Thiocystis violascens DSM 198: one gene and its partners. Each later gene encodes a partner of the first gene's protein in a complex. Links are inferred from orthologs where the notes say so. Each region holds a gene or a part of one and is shown in the gene's direction. Other genes may lie near its edges. The genes, in order: holB, dnaX and dnaN.

The links.
Region 2: the proteins of holB (region 1) and dnaX are in contact, whole or in part, in a cryo-EM structure (PDB 8GIZ), measured with the Escherichia coli proteins. The link is inferred for Thiocystis violascens DSM 198 from one-to-one orthologs.
Region 3: the proteins of holB (region 1) and dnaN are in contact, whole or in part, in a cryo-EM structure (PDB 8GIZ), measured with the Escherichia coli proteins. The link is inferred for Thiocystis violascens DSM 198 from one-to-one orthologs.

Annotation. Positions count from the first base shown.
Region 1 is NC_018012.1:20,477-27,360, forward strand. What follows is about bases 1-2,946. They hold holB (DNA polymerase III subunit delta'), read left to right. Parts: upstream 1-939; coding sequence 940-1,953; downstream 1,954-2,946. Other genes in these bases: mltG (endolytic transglycosylase MltG), read left to right, coding at 1-93; tmk (dTMP kinase), read left to right, coding at 272-943; THIVI_RS00145 (PilZ domain-containing protein), read left to right, coding at 1,956-2,327; THIVI_RS00150 (TatD family hydrolase), read left to right, coding at 2,358-2,946. In the rest of the region: more of THIVI_RS00150, read left to right, coding at 2,947-3,131; THIVI_RS00155 (paraquat-inducible protein A), read left to right, coding at 3,173-4,486; THIVI_RS00160 (PqiB family protein), read left to right, coding at 4,437-6,146; THIVI_RS00165 (PqiC family protein), read left to right, coding at 6,143-6,772. UniProt on the Escherichia coli protein: Part of the beta sliding clamp loading complex, which hydrolyzes ATP to load the beta clamp onto primed DNA to form the DNA replication pre-initiation complex.
Region 2 is NC_018012.1:2,971,819-2,978,632, reverse strand. Bases 701-3,576 are described here. They hold dnaX (DNA polymerase III subunit gamma/tau), read left to right. Parts: upstream 701-1,238; coding sequence 1,239-2,915; downstream 2,916-3,576. Other genes in these bases: recR (recombination mediator RecR), read left to right, coding at 3,372-3,576; THIVI_RS13180 (YbaB/EbfC family nucleoid-associated protein), read left to right, coding at 3,032-3,355; argB (acetylglutamate kinase), read left to right, coding at 701-913. Outside these bases: more of argB, read left to right, coding at 17-700; more of recR, read left to right, coding at 3,577-3,968; THIVI_RS13170 (histidine triad nucleotide-binding protein), read left to right, coding at 4,107-4,451; septum site-determining protein MinC, read left to right, coding at 4,621-5,421; septum site-determining protein MinD, read left to right, coding at 5,545-6,354; cell division topological specificity factor MinE, read left to right, coding at 6,358-6,627. UniProt on the Escherichia coli protein: Part of the beta sliding clamp loading complex, which hydrolyzes ATP to load the beta clamp onto primed DNA to form the DNA replication pre-initiation complex.
Region 3 is NC_018012.1:3,118,932-3,125,661, reverse strand. Bases 1,467-4,258 are described here. They hold dnaN (DNA polymerase III subunit beta), read left to right. Parts: upstream 1,467-2,208; coding sequence 2,209-3,309; downstream 3,310-4,258. Other genes in these bases: THIVI_RS13785 (EAL domain-containing protein), read left to right, coding at 3,596-4,258; dnaA (chromosomal replication initiator protein DnaA), read left to right, coding at 1,467-2,132. Outside these bases: THIVI_RS13800 (IS5 family transposase), read right to left, coding at 1-530; more of dnaA, read left to right, coding at 795-1,466; more of THIVI_RS13785, read left to right, coding at 4,259-6,730. UniProt on the Escherichia coli protein: Confers DNA tethering and processivity to DNA polymerases and other proteins. Acts as a clamp, forming a ring around DNA (a reaction catalyzed by the clamp-loading complex) which diffuses in an ATP-independent manner freely and bidirectionally along dsDNA.

The DNA of each region.
Region 1 (6,884 bases):
TTCGTTGCCAGGGGCGATGGCAGTCACGAATTCTCGGGCACGCTCGATGCGCATAATCGAGCCGTCCGGCGTTATATTCTGGGTAAGCCGTAGGGCGTGTCATCAATTCTACTTGTGTGGGATTCGCACGGAGATAAGGGCATCTCCATCCCTTGAGCAGGACGCTGGCCTGTCGGGGCGAATGAATTCGCCCCGACAGGGATGCCGCGCAACCTTCGCGTCGAGCGCATCGATCCGAGTCCTGGAACACCTAGAAAGAGCGGTTGAGATCATGGAATCCACGAAACGAGGGCGTTTCATCACGCTCGAAGGCATCGAAGGCGCTGGCAAGTCCACCCAGGTCGATCAACTGGCCCGACTTCTGCGCGAGCGCGGCCTAAGCCTGATCACGACGCGCGAACCCGGCGGTTCGCCCATTGCCGAGCGCCTGCGCGCCTTGCTGCTGGATCCGCTCAACACCGGGATGAGCGAGACGGCCGAATTGCTGCTCATGTTCGCCGCCCGTGCAGAGCATCTTGAGCGGACCATCTGTCCGGCCCTGGAGTCCGGAATCTGGGTGATCTGCGACCGTTTCACGGATGCGACCTATGCCTATCAGGGCGGCGGCCGCGGGGTCGATCCCGCGCGCATCGCGATTCTGGAAAATCTGGTGCAGGGTTCGCTGCGTCCCGATCTAACCCTATTGTTCGACCTGCCGCCGGTTCTGGGCCTGGAGCGGGCGCGCAGACGTCGCGGCCAAGCGGATCGCTTCGAGCAGGAGGCGCTACGGTTTTTCGAGTCCGTCCGCGCGGTCTACCGCGAACGTGCGCACGCCTGTCCAGAACGGTATCGATTGATCGATGCCAGCGCGTCTCTTCCGGAAGTCACCGATCATGTCCGTGAACTGGCGACGGTCTTTATTGACCTGACGCTGAACGGTCGGTACGCGGATTCGAACGCATGACAGTGCCTGACGCCCCCTTGCCCTGGCTGGCCGATATCTGGTCACGGCTCCAAGCGTCGCGCGCGGCGGATCGGCTGGCGCACGGTCTGCTCATCAGCGGTCCGCGCGGGGTTGGCAAACGCCAGCTTGTCGAACGCCTTGCCCGTTCGCTCCTGTGTCGCGAACGCGACGCTCAGGGTGTGGCCTGTGGACGCTGTGCCGATTGTCATCTGGTGACCGCCGGAAGCCATCCGGATCTGATCCGGGTCGGACCGGACCCCGAAGCCAAGTCCGGCGAGATCACGATCGGGACGATCCGCGACTTCGCGGGGCGCGAATCGCTCACGCCGAGCCGCGCCGACTGGAAGGTGGCGCTGATCGATCCTGCCGATCGGCTCAACCCCGCGGCGGCCAATGCCTTGCTCAAGACCCTCGAAGAGCCCGCCGGACGGACCATCCTCTGTCTGATCGGCGAGCGAATCGGCCAGCTTCCCGCGACCATCCGCAGTCGCTGTCAGCAGATCAAGGTGCCGATCCCGGCTGAGTCGGACGCGCTGGCCTGGTTGAGCGCACAGACCTCGCGAAGCGATCAGGCACTCCGGCTGCGGCTGGCCCATGGCGCTCCACTGCGCGCGCTCGCCGAATTCGATGACGACCTGCTCGAACAGCGGCGCCAGCGATTGGCCGGATTTCTCGCGATCGCGGCGGGAACCCGCGATCCGGTCAGCGAGGCGGCGGTCTGGAATACGCTCGGCGCGCGGCAGATCCTGGACTGGCTCGCGGGATGGCTGTGCGATCTGCTGCGCTTGATGGTCGCCAACGAACCGGTCAGACTGGACAACCCGGACCGGCACGCGGACTTCGCGCGTCTCGCGGGGCACCTCGATCCGGCGTCCGGGCATCGTTTCCTGAGGCAGGTTCTGGAAGGGCGCGCCCAGGCCGAAACCAATGTCAATCCACTCTTGCTGTTGGAATCGCTGGCCATCGAATGGTCGATGCTCAATCACCTTCGCGATCATGGGAGACCCTGAAGATGAGTGCGACCACGACGTCCGCTGGATCGCTGGGCGGGCAACAGCGGATTCTCAGTTTCGCCATCAAGGACAAGAGCGCGCTCTATATGTCCTTTATGCCGTACATCAAGAATGGCGGTCTGTTCATTCCGACCACCAAAAACTATCAACTCGGCGACGAGATCTTTCTGCTGCTGCAATTGATGGAAGAGACCGACCGCATCCCGGTCGCCGGCAAGGTGGTCTGGGTGACGCCGGCGGGCGCCGAGGGGAACCGCTCCATTGGTGTCGGTGTCCAGTTCAGCGAACAGGATAAGGGAGGCGCGCGGCGCAAGATCGAGGCCTATCTGGCCGGCGCGCTCAATTCCGACCGGCCCACGCATACCATGTAACCGCGCAACCGCGCACAGTCAGGAACCGCGATGCTCGTCGACTCTCACTGCCACCTTGATCGGGTGGATCTCAAGCCCTATGACGGCGACTTCGCACGCCTGATGGGCGCCTGCGCCGATGCCGGCGTGACCCAACTGTTGTGCGTCTCCATCGACCTTGAGCAGTATCCAGCGATGCGCCAACTGGTCGATCCCTTCCCTCAGGTCGCGGTCTCGGTGGGCGTGCATCCCAATCAGGAGACCAGGACCGAGGCGAGCGTCGAGCAATTGGTCGAACTGGCCGCCGATCCCCGCAATGTCGCCATTGGCGAGACGGGTCTCGATACCTATCGCAGCGAGGGCGATCTGACCTGGCAGCAGGCGCGTTTCCGCACCCATATCGCCGCCGCGCGCGCCTGCGGCAAACCGCTGATCGTCCATACCCGCGAGGCGCGCGCGGACACCATCCGCATCCTGACTGAAGAGCGGGCGAGCGAGGTCGGCGGCGTTCTGCACTGTTTCACCGAGAACTGGGAGATGGCGAGTCAGGGACTGGATCTCGGCTTTTACATTTCTTTCTCGGGCATCCTGACCTTCAAGGCGGCCGTCGAATTGCGCGAGGTCGCGCGTCAGGTGCCGCTGGATCGGCTGCTGATCGAAACCGACTCGCCCTATCTGGCGCCCGTGCCCTATCGCGGCAAACCCAATGAACCGCGGTACGTGAGCCATGTCGCGGACTGTCTCGCCGGGATTCGCGGCATGGATCCGTTGGAGATCGCGGCCATCACCGGCGATAATTACCGACGCCTGTTCAATCTCGAATGACACGTTCATTGCTCGCGCTTGCGAGCATGAGATGACATCGGATGACCCAGGACACCCTGACCGAATGTCTCGAATGCGGCCTGCTTCAACGCAATCCGGCCTTGCCGCCCGGAGGTGTCTCGGAGTGCGCCCGCTGCGGCTGCGTCCTGCATCGTGACCGACCGGATAGTCTGAATCGCACCCTAGCGCTGACGATTGCCGGGTTCGTACTCTTCATCGTCGCCAATGCGTTCCCGTTCCTGTCGTTCGAGATGCAGGGACAGTCGACCCAGACGACCCTCCTGACGGGCGTGATGGATCTCTACCAGGGCGGTAACTGGTTCATCGCCGCCGTGGTGCTCTTTACCAGCGCCCTGGCGCCAGGGTTGCAGTTGGTGCTACTGCTGGCGGTGCTGATTCCGCTTGCGCTGGGGCACATGCCGCCCTGGCTGCCGCGTCTCTATCGCTGGGTACGAACCCTGGCGCCCTGGGGCATGATGGATGTCTTCATGCTCGGGATTCTGGTCTCGGTGGTGAAGCTGTCGGAGATGGCAACCATCGTTCCGGGTGCCTCGCTCTTTGCCTTTGGCGCGCTGATTCTGATTCTGGCGGCGGCGCAGGCGGCCCTGGATCCGGATCTGGTGTGGTCGCGGGTGCCTTTGAAGATCGACCCTTCGCGACCGGTGCGACCCGGCGACGATCATCTCGTCTGCGATGTCTGCGAATTGGTGATGCACCGCTCGGATGCCGTGCGGGATCATCGCTCCTTCGGCCTCGCGCTGAACCGCCTCCCGCGGTGTCCGCGTTGCGCGGACGTGCTGCACCGGCGCAAGCCGCACACTCTTCAGCGCACTTGGGCGCTGGTGGCGGCGGCGATTGCGTTCTATCTCCCGGCGAATCTGCTGCCGATCATGACGATGACCTCGCTCGGTTACGTTCAATCGGATACCATTTTCAGCGGCGTACTCTTTCTGCTGGACTATGGCCTGTGGCCACTGGCGCTCGTCGTCTTCATCGCCAGCGTGGTCGTGCCGCTCCTGAAACTGTTGATCCTGGTCTTTCTGCTGCTGTCGGTGCACTGGCGCTCGCACTGGCGTCCGCGCGAGCGCACCCGGCTTTATCGTGTCCTGGAGCTGATCGGGCGCTGGTCCATGGTGGATATCTTCGTGGTCACCATCCTGGTGGCGCTGGTGCGGCTGGGACATCTGGCGAGCGTTCAGGCGGAGGCGGGCGCCATCTTCTTTTGCGCGGTCGTGGTCGTCACCATGCTCGCGTCCATGTCCTTCGATCCCAGACTGATCTGGGATGTCCTGGAGCGGGAGCCGCATGTCAGAAACCCCGAGCGATCGCACCGCCTCGCCACCGGCGTCCCTTGACGCGCCCTCCGAGCCGCTCCCCGAGGCACTCGTCCGGCGCGGCGGGGTTTCGCTGGTCTGGCTGATTCCGCTGCTGGCGCTGGCGATCGGCGTCTGGCTGGCCGTCAAGACCCTCGCGGAACAGGGGCCGACCATCCACATCGAATTCAAGACCGCCTCGGGGCTTGCCGCGGGGCAAACCAAGGTCAAATTCAAGGATGTGGAGGTGGGGCAGGTGACTGCCGTCGATGTCAGCGCGGATCTCAAGACCGTGATCGTCACCGCCGAACTCAAGCATGTCTTCGCGGATTTTCTGACCGAGAAAACCCGTTTCTGGGTCGAGCGTCCGCGCGTCTCGGCGAGCGGAATTTCGGGCTTGGAGACCCTGTTGTCCGGCGCCTTTATTGCTCTGGATCCGGTCACCGACGGACGGCCGAGACGGGATTTCACAGGACTCGAAGAACCGCCGCTGTTCACGACCTCGGAGCCGGGCCGGCGTTTCGTGCTGCGCGCGCCGACCCTGGGATCGCTCAACATCGGCTCGCCGGTCTATTATCGTCAGATCCAGGTGGGGCAGGTGGCCGGCTATGCGCTGGATGCGGATGGCCAGGCGGTCAGCATCGAGGTGTTCGTCTCCTCGCCGCACGATGCGCTGGTGTCCCCCCGAACCCGGTTCTGGAACGCGAGCGGGATCGATTTCTCGCTGAGTTCCGCCGGAGTCAAGGTCGATACGCTCTCGCTCCTGTCGGTGCTGATTGGCGGCGTCTCCTTCGATACCCCCGAGACCATCGCCGCGACTCCGCTCGGGGCCAGCGATCAGGCGCTGGCGCCCGGCGAAGACGCGGGGCATTTCATGCTGTATTCGAGTCGCGCGGAGGCCTACGCCAAGACCTATGCGCGCAAGGAGCGGTATCTGCTCTTTTTCGATGGCTCGGTACGCGGGCTCGCCATCGGCGCGCCGGTGCTGCTGAAGGGCATCGATCTGGGCAGGGTGCTGGATGTCCAGCTTCAGTTCAGCGTCGAGGATGCGCAATTCCGTCTCCCGGTGCTGATCGAGATCGAACCCGACCGCATCGCGATCCTGGGCGATTCCGGCAAACTTGAGGGGCAGCGGATGGTGGAACGGTTGGTCGAGACCGGGTTGCGGGGGCAGCTCAAATCCAGCAGCCTGTTGACCGGAGAGCTGTATGTCGATCTCGATGTCTATCCCGAGGCCAAGCCCGCGCGGGTCGCGCGCCATGGCGACTACGGGGTGATCCCGACGCTCCCGGCACAGTTGGAGGCGCTGACGACCCAGCTCGCCAACATTCTGGACAAGCTCGAGCGCCTCCCGCTCGACCGGATCGGCGAGGAACTGAGTCAGACGGTGGCGGGCGCCAACGCTCTGATCAACTCGCCCGAACTCAAGCGGACGCTGGTCGAACTCGAAGGCGCGCTGGTCGGCGCGCGCGCGACCGCCGAGCAACTCAACGACCGGATCGCGCCGGAACTGGCCTTGACGCTCCAACAAACCGCCGCCACGCTCAAGGCGACGAGCGCGACGATTTCGGAGAATTCGGCCGTCTCGATCGAGATGCGCCGCATGTTTCAGGAAGTCTCCACGGCGGCGCGCTCGGTTCGGTTGATGGCCGATTATCTGGAACGTCATCCCGAGGCGCTGCTCAAGGGGAAGGGCCGATGAGTCCGAGGTTGCCGTGGCGAACCCTGGTCGTTCTGGCGGTGCTGAATCTTGGCGGGTGCGCGAGTACGCCGCCGTCCAGTTTCTATCTCCTGTCCGTCTTATCGGCCATGGACGGACCGCCGACCCCTGCGGACAGCGAACTGGCGATCGGATTGGGTCCGGTGTCCTTTCCGGTCTTTCTGGATCGGCCGCAGATCGTGACCCAGACGGGTGGAAATCGTCTCGCGGTCGACGAGTTCCATCGTTGGGGCGGGACGCTGCAGGATGATTTCATGCGGGTCTGGAGCGAAAACCTGGCACGTTTGCTCGGTACCAGCCGCATTCTGATCTTGCCGAGCGAGGTGCGCTATCCGCTCGATGTCAGGATCGCCGCCGAGGTTCTGGCCTTCCAGGGAACCGCCGACGCTCAGGCTTTGCTCAAGGTGCGCTGGGTCGTCCTCGACCCCAATCTCGATCGGGTGCTGGCCGTGCGCGAGAGCCGCTACCAGCGTCCGCTGGCCGCGCCAAAAGACGAAAACGCACTGATTGCCGCCCTGAGCGCGACGCTGGCCGATTTCAGCCGGGAGGTGGCGACGCTGGCGCGGGATCTTCCCAAGCAGGCGCCGGCGTTCGATGAAAAGAGATAAGGCGATTTCCGGGAAAGTTTCTACCGGAATCAACGCTTTCAATGGACAGGATTCACAGGATTTTTCAAGATTGACAGTCTCTCCGTGGGTAGGTTGTTGTCAGGAGATCACC
Region 2 (6,814 bases), 3.0 Mb from region 1 along the record:
GCAGGAACGAGAACCGATGACACTTCCCCACGATCACGCCCAAACCATTGCCCATGTCCTGATCGAGGCGCTGCCCTATATCCGGCGCTTTCGCGGCAAGACCATGGTGATCAAGTATGGCGGCAACGCCATGGTGGACGATGTTCTCAAGGAGGGCTTCGCTCGCGATGTGGTGCTGATGAAGATGGTCGGGATCAACCCGGTGATCGTGCATGGCGGCGGGCCGCAGATCGGCTCGCTGCTCAAGCGTCTCGGCAAGACGAGCGAGTTCGTGCAGGGCATGCGGGTGACGGATGCCGAAACCATGGATGTGGTCGAGATGGTCCTGGGCGGACTGGTCAATAAGGAGATCGTCTATTTCCTCAACCGGCATGGCGGTTCCGCCGTCGGCCTGACCGGGAAGGATGGCGATCTGATCCGTGCCCGCAAGATGTTCCTGAAGCGAGACGCCCCTGAGCTGAAGGAACCCGAGATCATCGATATCGGGCATGTCGGCGAGGTCGAGAGTATCGACCCGAGCATCCTGAACATGCTGGTCAACGGCAACTTCATCCCGGTCATCGCGCCGATCGGGGTGGGCGCGGACGGGCGTTCCTATAACATCAACGCCGATCTGGTCGCGGGTAAGATCGCCCAGGTGCTGAAGGCCGAAAAGCTCCTGTTGCTGACCAATATCGCCGGGCTGCTCGACGCCGACGGCACGCTCATCCAGGATCTGGATGTCGGGCGCGTCAAAACGCTGATCGCGGAGGGCGTGATCCACGGCGGCATGCTGCCGAAGATTCAGTGCGCGCTCGACGCGGTCCAGTCCGGCGTCAAGACGGCCCATATCATCGACGGACGGGTGGAACATGCGGTGATGCTGGATCTCTTCACGGATACCGGCGTCGGTACCCTGATCCGCAGCCGTTGAAAGGCATTTGTCTTACCTGACGGTCTTTGTTACTCTGCGCCGCTCGCATTCGGGCTTGCCCGAGACATCGCGTTATGGTGGCCTGCGTCGGTCCCCTCGCAACGCGAGACCGTGAACCCGGTCAGGCCCGGAAGGGAGCAGCCGCAGCGGTTGAAGCGTGTGCCGGGGTGTGGCTGGCGTGGGCCGCCGCCCTCACCGCGATCCTGAATCTCCGTGCAGAGTTCCGGGGTGGGTTCGGCAAGTCATCCGGACAGAACGTCATCTGTTACACTGGCGTCCATCCCAAGCGTTCGCTTACCACCAATCCGGCCAATTCAAGTCGCGCATGTCCTACCAGGTGCTCGCCCGCAAATGGCGTCCCAAATCGTTCGACGATATGGTCGGACAGCAGCATGTCGTGCGCGCGCTGTCCAATGCGCTCGACCGCGACCAACTCCATCACGCCTATCTGTTCACCGGGACACGAGGTGTCGGCAAGACCACGCTGGCGCGGATCCTGTCCAAGGCGCTGAATTGCGAGGAAGGCATCGGTTCGCGGCCCTGCGGCGTTTGCTCGGCCTGCCGGGAGATCGATAGCGGCCGGTTCGTGGATCTGCTGGAAGTGGACGCGGCCTCCCGCACCAAGGTCGATCAGACCCGCGAGTTGCTCGATAACGTTCCCTATGCCCCGGCGCGGGCGCGTTTCAAGGTGTATCTCATCGACGAGGTGCACATGTTTTCCTCCCACAGTTTTAACGCGCTGTTGAAAACGCTGGAGGAGCCGCCGCCGCATGTGAAATTTCTGCTCGCCACCACGGACCCGCAAAAGGTGCCGGTCACGGTGCTCTCGCGCTGTTTGCAATTCAATCTGCGTCGTCTCCTGCCGGGCGAGATCGCGGAGCGTCTGCGTCATGTTCTAAGCACCGAGGGCCTCGAATTCGAGTCGACTGCGCTGCCATTGCTTGCCCGTGCCGCCGATGGCAGTATGCGCGACGGTTTGAGTCTGCTCGATCAGGCGATCGCCTTCGGCGGCGGACGGGTCGTCGAGGACGAGGTGCGGGCCATGCTCGGGACCGTCAGCGGCGACCTGGTGCTCGATCTGCTGGATGCGCTGGCGGCGGCGGACGGGGCGCGCGTGCTCGCCGAGATCGAACGGGCCGCGGCGCTGACGCCGGACTTCGGGGAATTGCTGCGTGAAACGATCACCCTGCTGCATCGGATCGCGCTGATTCAACAGGTGCCGGGAATCCTGGCGGCGGACGATCCGGATCAGGCGCGATTGGCCGCGCTGGCCGCCGCGCTCCCCGCCGAGGATGTCCAACTTTATTATCAGGTGGCGCTGACCGGACAGCGGGATCTACCGTTGGCGCCGGATCCGCGCGCCGGGTTCGAGATGGTCTTGTTGCGCGCGCTGGCCTTTCGTCCGGCGGCGGGGTTGGGCGAATCCGCTCGGTCGCCGCGACCGGCGGCGGGAGATCGCGCCGCTCCGGGCAGTGGGCCCCGGCCTGTCGAGCCAGAGTTGCCGCCCGTCAGCACGCGGGCTTCGGTGTCGTCTGTCCCGAATCCATCGCCGGCGGGCGCCTTGCCGGCCGGTCCGGTCGCGGTACATGCCGCGTCGCGCACGGAGACGGTGACGCTCGAATCCGCGGCCGACTGGCAGCAGTTGGTGGCGCGACTCCCGCTCAAGGGGATTCCCAGCCAACTCGCGCATCATTGCGGATTTTTGGAATGGACGCAGGGGCGGTTGGCCCTGACACTGGATCCGGCCGCCGAGAATCTGCGGGTCGCAAGCGCCGAGACGCGACTGCGCGAGGCCCTGGAGCAGGCGTTGGGCACGGCGGTCAAACTCGACATCCAGGTTGCGCATCCCCGCCAGGAGACCCTGGCGCAGCGTCGGGCGCGCGAGGCCGACGAGCGTCAGCGCGCCGCGGTGGACAGCATGCGGTCGGATCCGGTGGCCGAGCAGTTGCGCGAGCGTCTCGCCGCGGAGTGGGTGCCGGGGAGTATCACGCCAGCGGATTGACGCGATTCCTTCGCGGCCAACGCATCGCTAAATTTGTTCTCTCTCTGCCCGCGCCCAGGCGCGGGCCTGGCGTAAGGGCACGAGTGCTCCAATTTTTCACCATGAGGTCGATCGTTATGAAGGCTGGACTCGGTGGCTTGCTCAAGCAGGCGCAGAAGATGCAGGAAGAAATGCAACAGGCACAGGTGCGACTGGCGCAGGAAGAGGTCATTGGCGAGGCCGGCGGCGGCATGGTCAAGATCACCATGACCGGCCAGCATCAGGTCAAACGGGTCGAGATCGATCCCTCGCTCATGGGCGACGACAAGGAGATGCTGGAAGACCTGATCACGGCGGCGGTCAACGCGGCGACTCAGCGCATCGCCGAGAAGGTCAAGGAAAACATGGCCGAGCTGACCGCCGGGATGCCGCTGCCGCCGGGCATGAAGCTCCCTTTCTAAGCGATCGATCTCCGTCATGGCCGAGCGCTCCTTGCTGAATCAGTTGATCGATGCCCTGCGCTGTCTGCCGGGCGTTGGGCCGAAATCGGCGCAGCGGATGGCCTTCCATCTGCTGGAGCGCGATCGGGAGGGCGGTGCCCGTCTGGCGCGCGTCATGGCGGACGCCATGGCCCGGGTCCAGAGCTGTCGGCGCTGCCGAACCCTGAGCGAACATGATCTGTGCGGGATCTGCGCCAATCCCAAACGCGATGCGAGCCTGCTCTGCGTGGTCGAGCAGCCCTCCGAGATCGTCGCCATCGATCAGGCGACCGATTTTCGCGGTCTCTATTTCGTGCTCGGGGGGCGGCTCTCGCCGCTCGATGGAATCGGCCCCGATGAACTGGGGCTCGATGTACTGGAAGGCCGTTTACGAGACGAATCGATCATGGAGGTGATCCTGGCCATCAGTCCGACCGTGGAGGGCAGTGCGACGGCGCAGTTCATTGCCGATTTCGCCGCCCGCCATGGGGTGAAGATCACCCGTATCGCCCATGGGGTACCGCTGGGCGGCGAACTGGAGCATGTCGACGGGGGGACGCTGGCGCTGGCCTTTGCCGGACGCCGTGACCTTTAAAGCCCTGTGTCGACGCGCGTCAATAACAGGATAAAGGCGGTTTGATGGGCGTTAGTGTGGCGCGCGACGTTTCAATCCATTCATGACTCCCCTGGTGACCGGCCTCAAGCCGGCGAACAGGGAATGAGGGCAAGATTCATGTCCGAGACGCTGTTCGGCAAGATCGCTTCCGGTGAGATCCCTGTCGATCTTCTGTATGAAGACGATGAGGTGGTCGCCTTTCGGGATATCAACCCGCAGGCGCCCGTGCATCTTCTGGTGATCCCGCGCAAACCGATTCCGACCCTCAACGATGTGCAACCCGAGGATGCGGCGTTGATCGGTCATTTGTTTCTCGTCGCGGCCAAGATGGCGGCGCGGGAGGGAATCGCCGAGAGCGGTTATCGAACCGTCGTCAATTGCAACGCGGGCGCCGGTCAGACCGTGTATCATCTGCACCTGCATGTCCTGGGAGGGCGTCCGTTGCAGTGGCCGCCTGGATAAGCCGCGCGTCATTCGAGACACACGTCGAACGTCTTACGCTAGGATGCCAAGCGGACAGCGGTTAGCATTATAGGGTATGAGGCAGACTCGCTTGCATGAGGCATCGGATGGCGATAGTCGAATCAAGACAGCGCGGGGTCAGGGGCGTCCGACGCCCGAGTCCAACATCATGGCAGTGAATTCTCCGAACAAGGTGGCAGACGCTTCAAAAGGCTTTGAACTGAAGGCGGCAAGTTTCACGCTGCCCATCATTCGGCTGATCGATAGCGATATCGATGCGGTGGCGATCCGATTGGGTGCCAAGGTCGAACAGGCGCCCGATTTTTTCCACAACACCCCGGTCGTGATCGATTTAAGCGATTTTCCGTCCGATGCCGGGACGGTGGGTCTGCCGTTGCTGGTCGGGCTGTTACGCGGATATGGCATGATTCCGTTCGGTGTGCGAGGCGGAAATCAGGAGCAAAATGCGGCGGCGGAGGCGCTGGAGCTTGCGATTCTGCGCGATTCCTACGTGCGTGCCGGCAAATCCGCCGCCAATGCGAATTCGCCCGAATCCGATGCCGGAACCGAGCTTGAGGCGCAGCAGTTGCAGCCCCGGTCTTCGGGTGTCTCGAAGGGCGAACCGCCGACGCGAAAGGCGAACACAGGTTCCATGGTCGTGGCGCGGCCGGTCCGTTCGGGGCAACGGGTCTATGCCTCGGGTGGCGATCTTTCCATTATCGCGGCCGTGAGTTCGGGGGCCGAACTGATGGCGGATGGCAACATCCATGTTTACGGCCCACTGCGTGGCCGTGCGCTTGCCGGCATGAACGGTAACCTCGATGCGCGCATTTTCTGTCAGGATCTGCAGGCGGAGTTGGTTTCGATTGCCGGTCATTACCGGGTCAGCGAGAATATTCCAGCGGAAATGCGCGGGTTTCCGGTCCAGATCTTTCTGGATCAGAAGATCCTGCGTATCGAAAAACTTTAATCCTATGCCCATCGCGCGTGGATTTTCGCAAAGCAGGGTGCGCGCAATGCGGCAAACATCGACGTGCAGTCGGCATCTTCAGAACCGGGCAACGGAACAGATCCCTTTAAGGAGGGTGTGACCTTGGCGAGAATTATCGTGATCACCTCGGGCAAGGGCGGGGTCGGCAAGACAACCACCGCCGCCGCTCTGGCGATGGGGCTGGCTCAACGGGGCAAACGAACGGTGGTCATCGACTTCGATGTCGGCCTGCGCAACCTGGATCTGATCATGGGGTGCGAGCGGCGCGTCGTCTATGACTTCGTCAATGTCATCAATCAGGAGGCCAATCTCAACCAGGCATTGATCCGCGACAAACGTTGCGATCATCTCTATGTCCTGCCGGCCTCCCAGACGCGGGATAAGGACGCGCTGACGAAGGAAGGGGTGGGCCGGATCCTGGAGGAGTTGTCCCAGGTCTACGATTTCATCGTCTGCGATTCGCCGGCCGGCATCGAACATGGCGCCACCATGGCCATGTATTTTGCCGATGATGCCGTGGTGGTGACGAACCCGGAGGTTTCCTCGGTGCGCGATTCCGATCGCATGCTGGGCATCCTGTCGAGCAAGTCACGGCGCGCCGAGACCAACGACGACCCCATCCGCGAATTCCTGCTCCTGACCCGCTATGACCCCGCTCGGGTCGAAAGTGGCGAGATGCTGAGTGTCGAGGATGTTCAGGAAATTCTCTCCTTGAATCTGCTCGGTATCATTCCGGAATCCAAGGCGGTGCTGACCGCCTCAAATTCCGGCAGCCCCGTGATTCTGGACCGCGAAAGCGACGCCGGGCAGGCCTATGGCGACATGGTGGCGCGCTATCTTGGGGAGGAGGTGCCGCACCGGTTCCTTCATACGGAGAAGAAAGGCTTCCTGAGCCGCTTATTCAGAGGGTAACCCATGGGCTTGCTCGACTACTTCCGCTCCACTCAGCCGAAAGGCTCCGCGAATGTCGCCAAGGAGCGGCTGCAGATCCTGGTGGCGCATGATCGTGCCGCGCGCAGTCGTCCCTCCTATCTGCCTCAACTGCAACGGGAAATCCTGGCCGTCATTCGAAAATACGTCGATGTCGATATGGATGCCGTCACCGTGAACTATGAGCAGGAAGAGTCGCATGAGGTGTTGGAACTCAATATCATCCTGCCCGATGCGAGCCATCATGAGCTTTGACGAGATGTGACGTTGTTCGCATTCTTTGTATTTTCGCGTTCCCTTCCTGCGACCGAAGCCTAGAATCGACGCATTGATGTTGGACGATTCGAGATCCAAGGTAGCGTTTCCCGGGCTTGGTGGTGTGGATGTCGGCTTGAGTGATGGTGCGAAGCCCTGACTCGATCTCTTCGTTCGGTGTATTCAT
Region 3 (6,730 bases), 3.1 Mb from region 1 along the record:
TGCCCCCGCAGTCGATCATGCATCTGCTCAAACTTCCCAGCCGCACTCCAACGGCGAAACGTCTTGTAGACATTCTGCCAAGGCGCGAAATCGTGCGGCAGCATCCGCCACGCGCACCCCGTGCGCACCACGTAGCAACACGCCTCCAGGATGCTCCGGCGCGACACGCGGGGCGGTTGACCCCGCCCGCCCGGCATCTCAAAGAGAGCGGCGACCAAGTCCCACTCCGCATCGGTCAGACAACTTGGGTAGCTTTGGTCGGGGTCGTGGCGACGATGCGCATCCGTATACCCATACCGACGCGGCGTTGCGCGCGCTTGCGCCTCGAGACCACTCTCGCCCCGGAGGCGCGTGACGCCCGCCTCCCGCAAGGACTTGCGAATCGTTGCTTCATGAGCCTCGATTCCCGTCCGTGCCGCGAGTTCCCGGGCAATCTCTGACAGCGTGGAGGTCGGGCGATCCGTGACAATTTGACGCAATACCGCTTGCTCCGCCTCGTGAATCTTGGGGGGACGACCAGCTTTCGACATCAGCGCACACCAGCTCAGTTGTAGACTGGTATACAAATAGCAGCTCAATTATTTTTGTCTACACCCTCTAAGCGAAACGTCAGAATTTCGCTTGTGGATAAGTCTGTTAGACGACGCTAGACTATCTAAAATCGATGGTCTTTGAAAATCTCCGCCTACTCGGCCTGGTGACCGCAGGCACTCGGGGTGTCAGCGGTCGACATGAAAACCGCATAAAAAATAGACGAAAAAAGCCGCAATTTAACATCTTAGTCAGGAGATACCATGGATTTATGGGAGCAGTGTGTCAGGCAACTGAAGGGCGAATTAACATCGGCGGAATTCAACACTTGGATTTTACCTCTCCAGGCACGCGTCGACGGACTTCAGTTACAACTATACGCTCCCAATCGATTTGTGTTGGATTGGGCGCAGAATCATTATGAAAAAAGACTACTCGAACTTTGTACTCTTTTTAGTGAAGGGTCTGTTCCTCAGATTACATTCGAAGTGGGAGGTGTTGAACACCGCGTCAATAACCAGACTGATCGAGACCAAAACTTTATTTCAGCCGTCGTTCCTGAGCTTGCGCAAAGGCGTTCAAATGCCCATCTTAATCCGGATTTCACGTTTGAGACTTTTGTAGAGGGGAAATCGAATCAACTTGCTCGTGCTGCCTCGATGCAGATCGGCCAGAATCCTGGCACGGCTTATAACCCTTTATTTATCTATGGTGGAGTTGGACTCGGCAAGACACATTTAATGCATGCCGTTGGGAACATCATACTGTCATCGAATCCGACTGCTCGGGTCGTTTACTTACACTCCGAAAGATTTGTCGCCGAGATGATTAAGGCGCTCCAGCATAATAAAATTGATGATTTCAAGAAAACCTATCGCTCGGTCAATGCGCTTCTCATTGATGACGTTCAGTTTTTTGCGGGCAAGGAGCGCTCCCAGGAAGAATTTTTTCACACCTTCAACGCACTTTTTGACTCACGCCAACAAATTATCCTCACGAGTGATCGTTTTCCGAAAGAGGTTGTTGGGCTGGAGGAGCGCTTGAAATCACGTTTTGGTTGGGGACTGACAGTATCAATCGAACCACCGGATCTGGAGACAAGCGTTGCTATCCTTCATTGCAAGGCGACCCAGTGGGGCGTGGAACTCCCCGATGATGTGGCTTTTTTTGTAGGTCGTCGAATCCGATCGAATATTCGAGAATTAGAGGGGGCGTTACGTCGTTTAGTCGCAAATGCCGAATTTACTGGCAAGGCGATCAACCTGGAATTTGCCAAGCATGCACTTCGAGACATGCTGGCAGCTCAGGACAAACAGGTCAGTGTTGAGAATATTCAAAAAACAGTTGCAGAGTATTTCAAGCTTCGTACGTCCGACATGCTTTCGCCAAAACGGAGCCGATCACTCGCGCGACCGAGACAAATCGCCATGACATTAGCAAAAGAACTGACTAAGCACAGCCTGCCAGAAATTGGCAATGCATTCGGCGGTCGTGATCATACTACCGTTCTACATGCTACTCGAAAAATAAAAAGCTTAAGGGAAAGCGAAGCGGGGGTAGACGAAGATTACAAGAATCTGTTAAGAATACTTAACTCATAGTTTTTTAAGTAACGCCAATCGTAATATTATAGAAAATTACGATTGGCGAACTATTTTGCCATTTATGGAGAGTTCGATGGAATTTGTCGTTAACCGAGAAATACTTTTACCCGCTCTCGTCAAGGTGACCGGCGTTGTCGAGCGGCGCCAAACTTTGCCAATTCTGAGCAATCTGCATTTGTTCGCTGAAAGTGGCCGAGTGACAATGACTGGATCTGATTTAGAGGTTGAAGTTAAAACTGATTTTGCAGTTGAAACCCAGCATACGGGCGATGCCACCATACCTGCTAGAAAATTAATCGACATTTGTCGGAGCCTGGGTGATGGCGCAGAAATTCGGTTCCGTATTGGGGATGATCGATGCGTAATCACCTCGGGACGCGGACGTTTTTCTTTGGGCGTATTGCCTGCGGCTGATTTTCCGTTTATGGAGCCTGTCAACGATGGTTTTCAGTTCACCATCAGTGAGTCCATATTAAAACGATTGCTGGAAAAGACATCGTTCGCAATGGCGCAACAGGATGTACGCTATTACTTAAATGGACTACTTATCGAATTTAATGCCACTTCATTAACGGCAGTTGCGACCGATGGCCATAGGCTCGCAAAATATCGTAGCAAGGTAGCTATAGGTATCAGCGAACCCCGTCAAGTGATCATACCGAGCAAAACCATCCTGGAGCTTCGGCGGCAACTGAGTAGTTCCGAGGAGGATGCAACGATGAGCTTAGGAGAAAAAAGTTTCCACATCTCCTTTGGAAATATGGCTATGACGTCAAAAATAGTTGACGGTCGCTACCCTGAGTATGAACGAGTCATACCCCGCGAACTTCAAAAATCGGCATTATTGAAAAAAGATGAACTGAAGCGCTCGTTATCCCGAACGGCGATCTTATCAAACGAAAAATATCGTGGTGTTCGACTCACATTCTTGCAAGACACACTCAAACTTCTCGCACATAATCCAGAGCAGGAAGAAGCCGAAGAGGAAATCGAACTCCTTTATACCGACGAGTCGACATCGATCGGTTTTAATGTCTCCTATCTTATGGACGTTTTAGGTGCCATCGACGAAAGCGATGTCCATATCCAATTCCAGGATGGGAACAGCAGCTCAGTCTGGCGCGGCAAAGACGCTGAAGATGAAACTTTTGTTGTTATGCCCATGCGAATTTAAATCGGCGTTGGTTCATAAAGAAACAGAAGGGCAGGATTTACTTTTCCCCATTTTTCAACCCCTAGATCAAACGCGATAAGCGCCATCCCCATTGCTCGTAGCGCTTCGCGAACCCGCTGGCTCCCCCCACCCGACGCGACCTCGGTTGAGTGCTGGCCCATTGGCTCGGTACTCCCAAAAGCCGGGCGACCGACGCTCCGTGCCAACAAACCGTCGAGCCGGTCTTCGGCATTATCAAATCCGTGATGGGGTTTCGGCTGTTTCTCCCGCGCGGTCTGGAATCCGAATGATCAAGCCTGACAGGCTGCTAGAATACCCCGATCCAACGCACGCCAGTACAGACCGCTTCGGCAATTTCCACTCATCCAACATGCCAACACCTCCCTCGCTCGTCACCGCCCTGTCTCACAAGACCTTTGCAATGGCGCTGGCAGCCATCTGCATGAGCCTGATGGTGTTAGCCCTGTTCGAACACTGGGAATTGCAGCAGGAGACGGCCAGTCTGCGGGCTGAATCACTGGCGGGGGAGCGGGACCGTCTGATCGGGACGGTGCGCCAGGCGATTGCATTCGCGCGCCATCAGCAGACCCGCGTCGCAACGGGTCAGGGTGACGGAGACGCCTCGGCCGATCCGCGCGCCGAGGCGCAGCGCGCGACCCTGGACTGGCTCGAACGGCTACCCTTCGAGGACGGTACCTACGTCTTCGCGGGACAATGGGACGGTCTGTCGCTGGCGGGGCCGGCCAAGGGAGAAAACATGCTGGAGGCGACCGACGAGAACGGCAAGCCGATCGTGCGTGCGCTGATCGAGCAGGCGCGCGCTGGCGGCGGCTTCGTCGAGTATGTCCTGCCACTGTTCCCAGGCCAGCGCTCGGCGCCCAAAATGAGCTATGTCGAGACGCTCGACGAGTGGGGCTGGTATGTCGGAGCGGGCGCCTATCTCGACGAGATCGAGCAAGGTGTCAGCGCCTTGCGTCAGTCCGCCCGCCAGCGTTTTCAGATAGAGATCCTTTCCATCGGGGGACTGTTCGCGCTGATCGTCGCCTTTTTCTATCTCCTGATCCGCGGATTGACGCGCCGGGCGCGCATCAATATCGAATCCTTCGTGAAATACTTCGAGCAATCGGCCAATTCGCAAGTGGAGATTGTGCCGCCGTCGATGGCTTTTAGCGAGTTCCAGACGATCGCCCGCTCCGCGACGACCATGATCAAGAAACACCGACAGGCCGAACGCGCTCTGCGCGCGAGCGAACGACGGTTTCGTACTCTGGTGGAGGTCAGTCAGTATTACATTCAGGAAATCGATACCGCTGGCACCATCCAGTACGCCAACCCCGCCTGTCACGCACTGCTGGGTTACCGCCCCGAGGAACTGATCGGCCGCAGTGTCGCCGATCTGGTGCCCGAGGCCGATAGGTTGGCCCTGCTGCACGATCTTCAGTCGTTCGCGCTTCGCCAGCCGCCGCCCCAAACCTATTACAGCCGCAACCTGACCCGCGACAGGCGCCTGATCGACGTGCAGGTGGACTGGAACTACAAGCGCGACGAGCGCGGGCGGGTCGTCGGCTTCGTCAGCGTCGCCAAGGACATCTCCGATTACCGCCGCGCCCGGCTGCTGCTCGACGGCCGCAACCGGGTGCTGGAGATGCTGGCGCGCGGCCGGCCCATGACCGACATGCTGGAGGCCATCGTCGCCTATCTCGAACAGATCGCCCCGCATGCCATCTGTTCGATTCATCGATTCGATCCCGAGACCCAGACCCTGCACACGCTCGCGACCCTGCGTTTGCCAGAGTCCTATACCCGTGCCGTTGAGGGCGTGCGGGTGGGGTTCGGCGTAGGTTCCTGCGGAACCGCGGTCGTCACCGGCCAGCGCGTGATCACGGAGGATATTCTGGCGGATCCCGACTGGTCCGATTTTCGGGAGCTGATGCTCCAGACCCCGCTCCGGGCTTGCTGGTCGCAACCCATCCTGGACCACTCTGGGCAGGTGCTCGGCACCTTCGCCGTGTATGCCACCCAGACGATGGAGCCAACCGAGGCGGATCTGGAACTGATCGAGTCGGCGGCCGAACTGGCGGCGATCGTCATCGAACACGAGCAGGCCGAGACCGCGATCCGTAAGGCGGAGGATCAGTCGCGGCTGCTGCTGGAATCCAGCACCGAGGGGATCTTCGGTCTGGATCTCGCGGGCCGGATCACCTTCATCAATCCGGCCGCCGCCAATCTGGTCGGTTTCGACCCCGACGAGTTGATCGGGAATGCCGTCCACAATCTGATCCATCACTCCCACGCCGATGGCACCCCGCTGTACCACGAAGACTGCGCCATGCTGGCCGCCGCGCGCGAGGGCGGTAATCACCATGTCGCCCATGAAGTCCTGTGGCGCAAGGACGGCAGTTGTTTTCCGGCCGAGTACTGGGCGACCCCAATGCGACGCGATCAGCGGATCGAAGGGGCCGTGGTGACCTTCCACGACATCAGCGTCCGCCGCCGCGCCGAGGCGGAGATTCGACATCTCGCCTTCCACGACGCCCTGACCGGCCTGCCCAACCGGCTGCTGTTTAAGGAGGAACTGCAACAGGCGCTCACCGCGCTGCGGCGCGAGCGCAAGCGCTTCGCCCTCCACCTGCTCGATCTGGACCACTTCAAGGATGTCAACGACAGTCTCGGTCACCCGGTCGGCGACGAACTGCTGCGCGCCGTGGCCGATCGGCTCTCCGCGATCACCCGAGGCACCGATCTTCTGGCCCGTCTCGGCGGCGACGAGTTCGCTCTGCTGCAGGGTGAATTCAAGGACATTGCCGATGCCGCCGTGCTGGCCGGGAAAATCGTCGAGAACCTCGGTCAGGACTTCCACCTGAACGGTATCCGAATCGCGATCAACACCAGCATCGGGATCGTCATCGCCAATCGGCAGAGCAGCGACGTGGACGAACTCATCGCCCAGGCGGACGTGGCGCTCTACAAGGCCAAGGAGGCCGGACGCGGCACTCATGCCTTTTTCGAGGACTCCATGACCTTGCAACTGAAGCAGGAAATGGACATCGCTCGCGAACTCTCCCAGGCCATCAAGCAAGACGAATTGCTGATCCACTATCAGCCGCAATTCGACCTCCAGGAGGGGCGCCTGGTGGGCATGGAGGCGCTGGTGCGCTGGCGTCACCCCAGCCGCGGCCTGCTCTATCCCGGCGACTTCATCGCGGTGGCCGAAAAGCGCGGACTGATCCGGGGGCTGTCGGACTGGGTGCTGACCGATGCCTGCCGGCAAAGCCGCGCCTGGGCCGAACAGGGTCTCGACTTCGGACGGATCGCGGTCAATCTGTGCGCCCACCAAGTCGGCGACCTTGCCTTCGGCGACCGCATTCTGGAGATTCTGCGCGACACCGGCGCGCTCCCCGGGCACCTGGAACTCGAATTC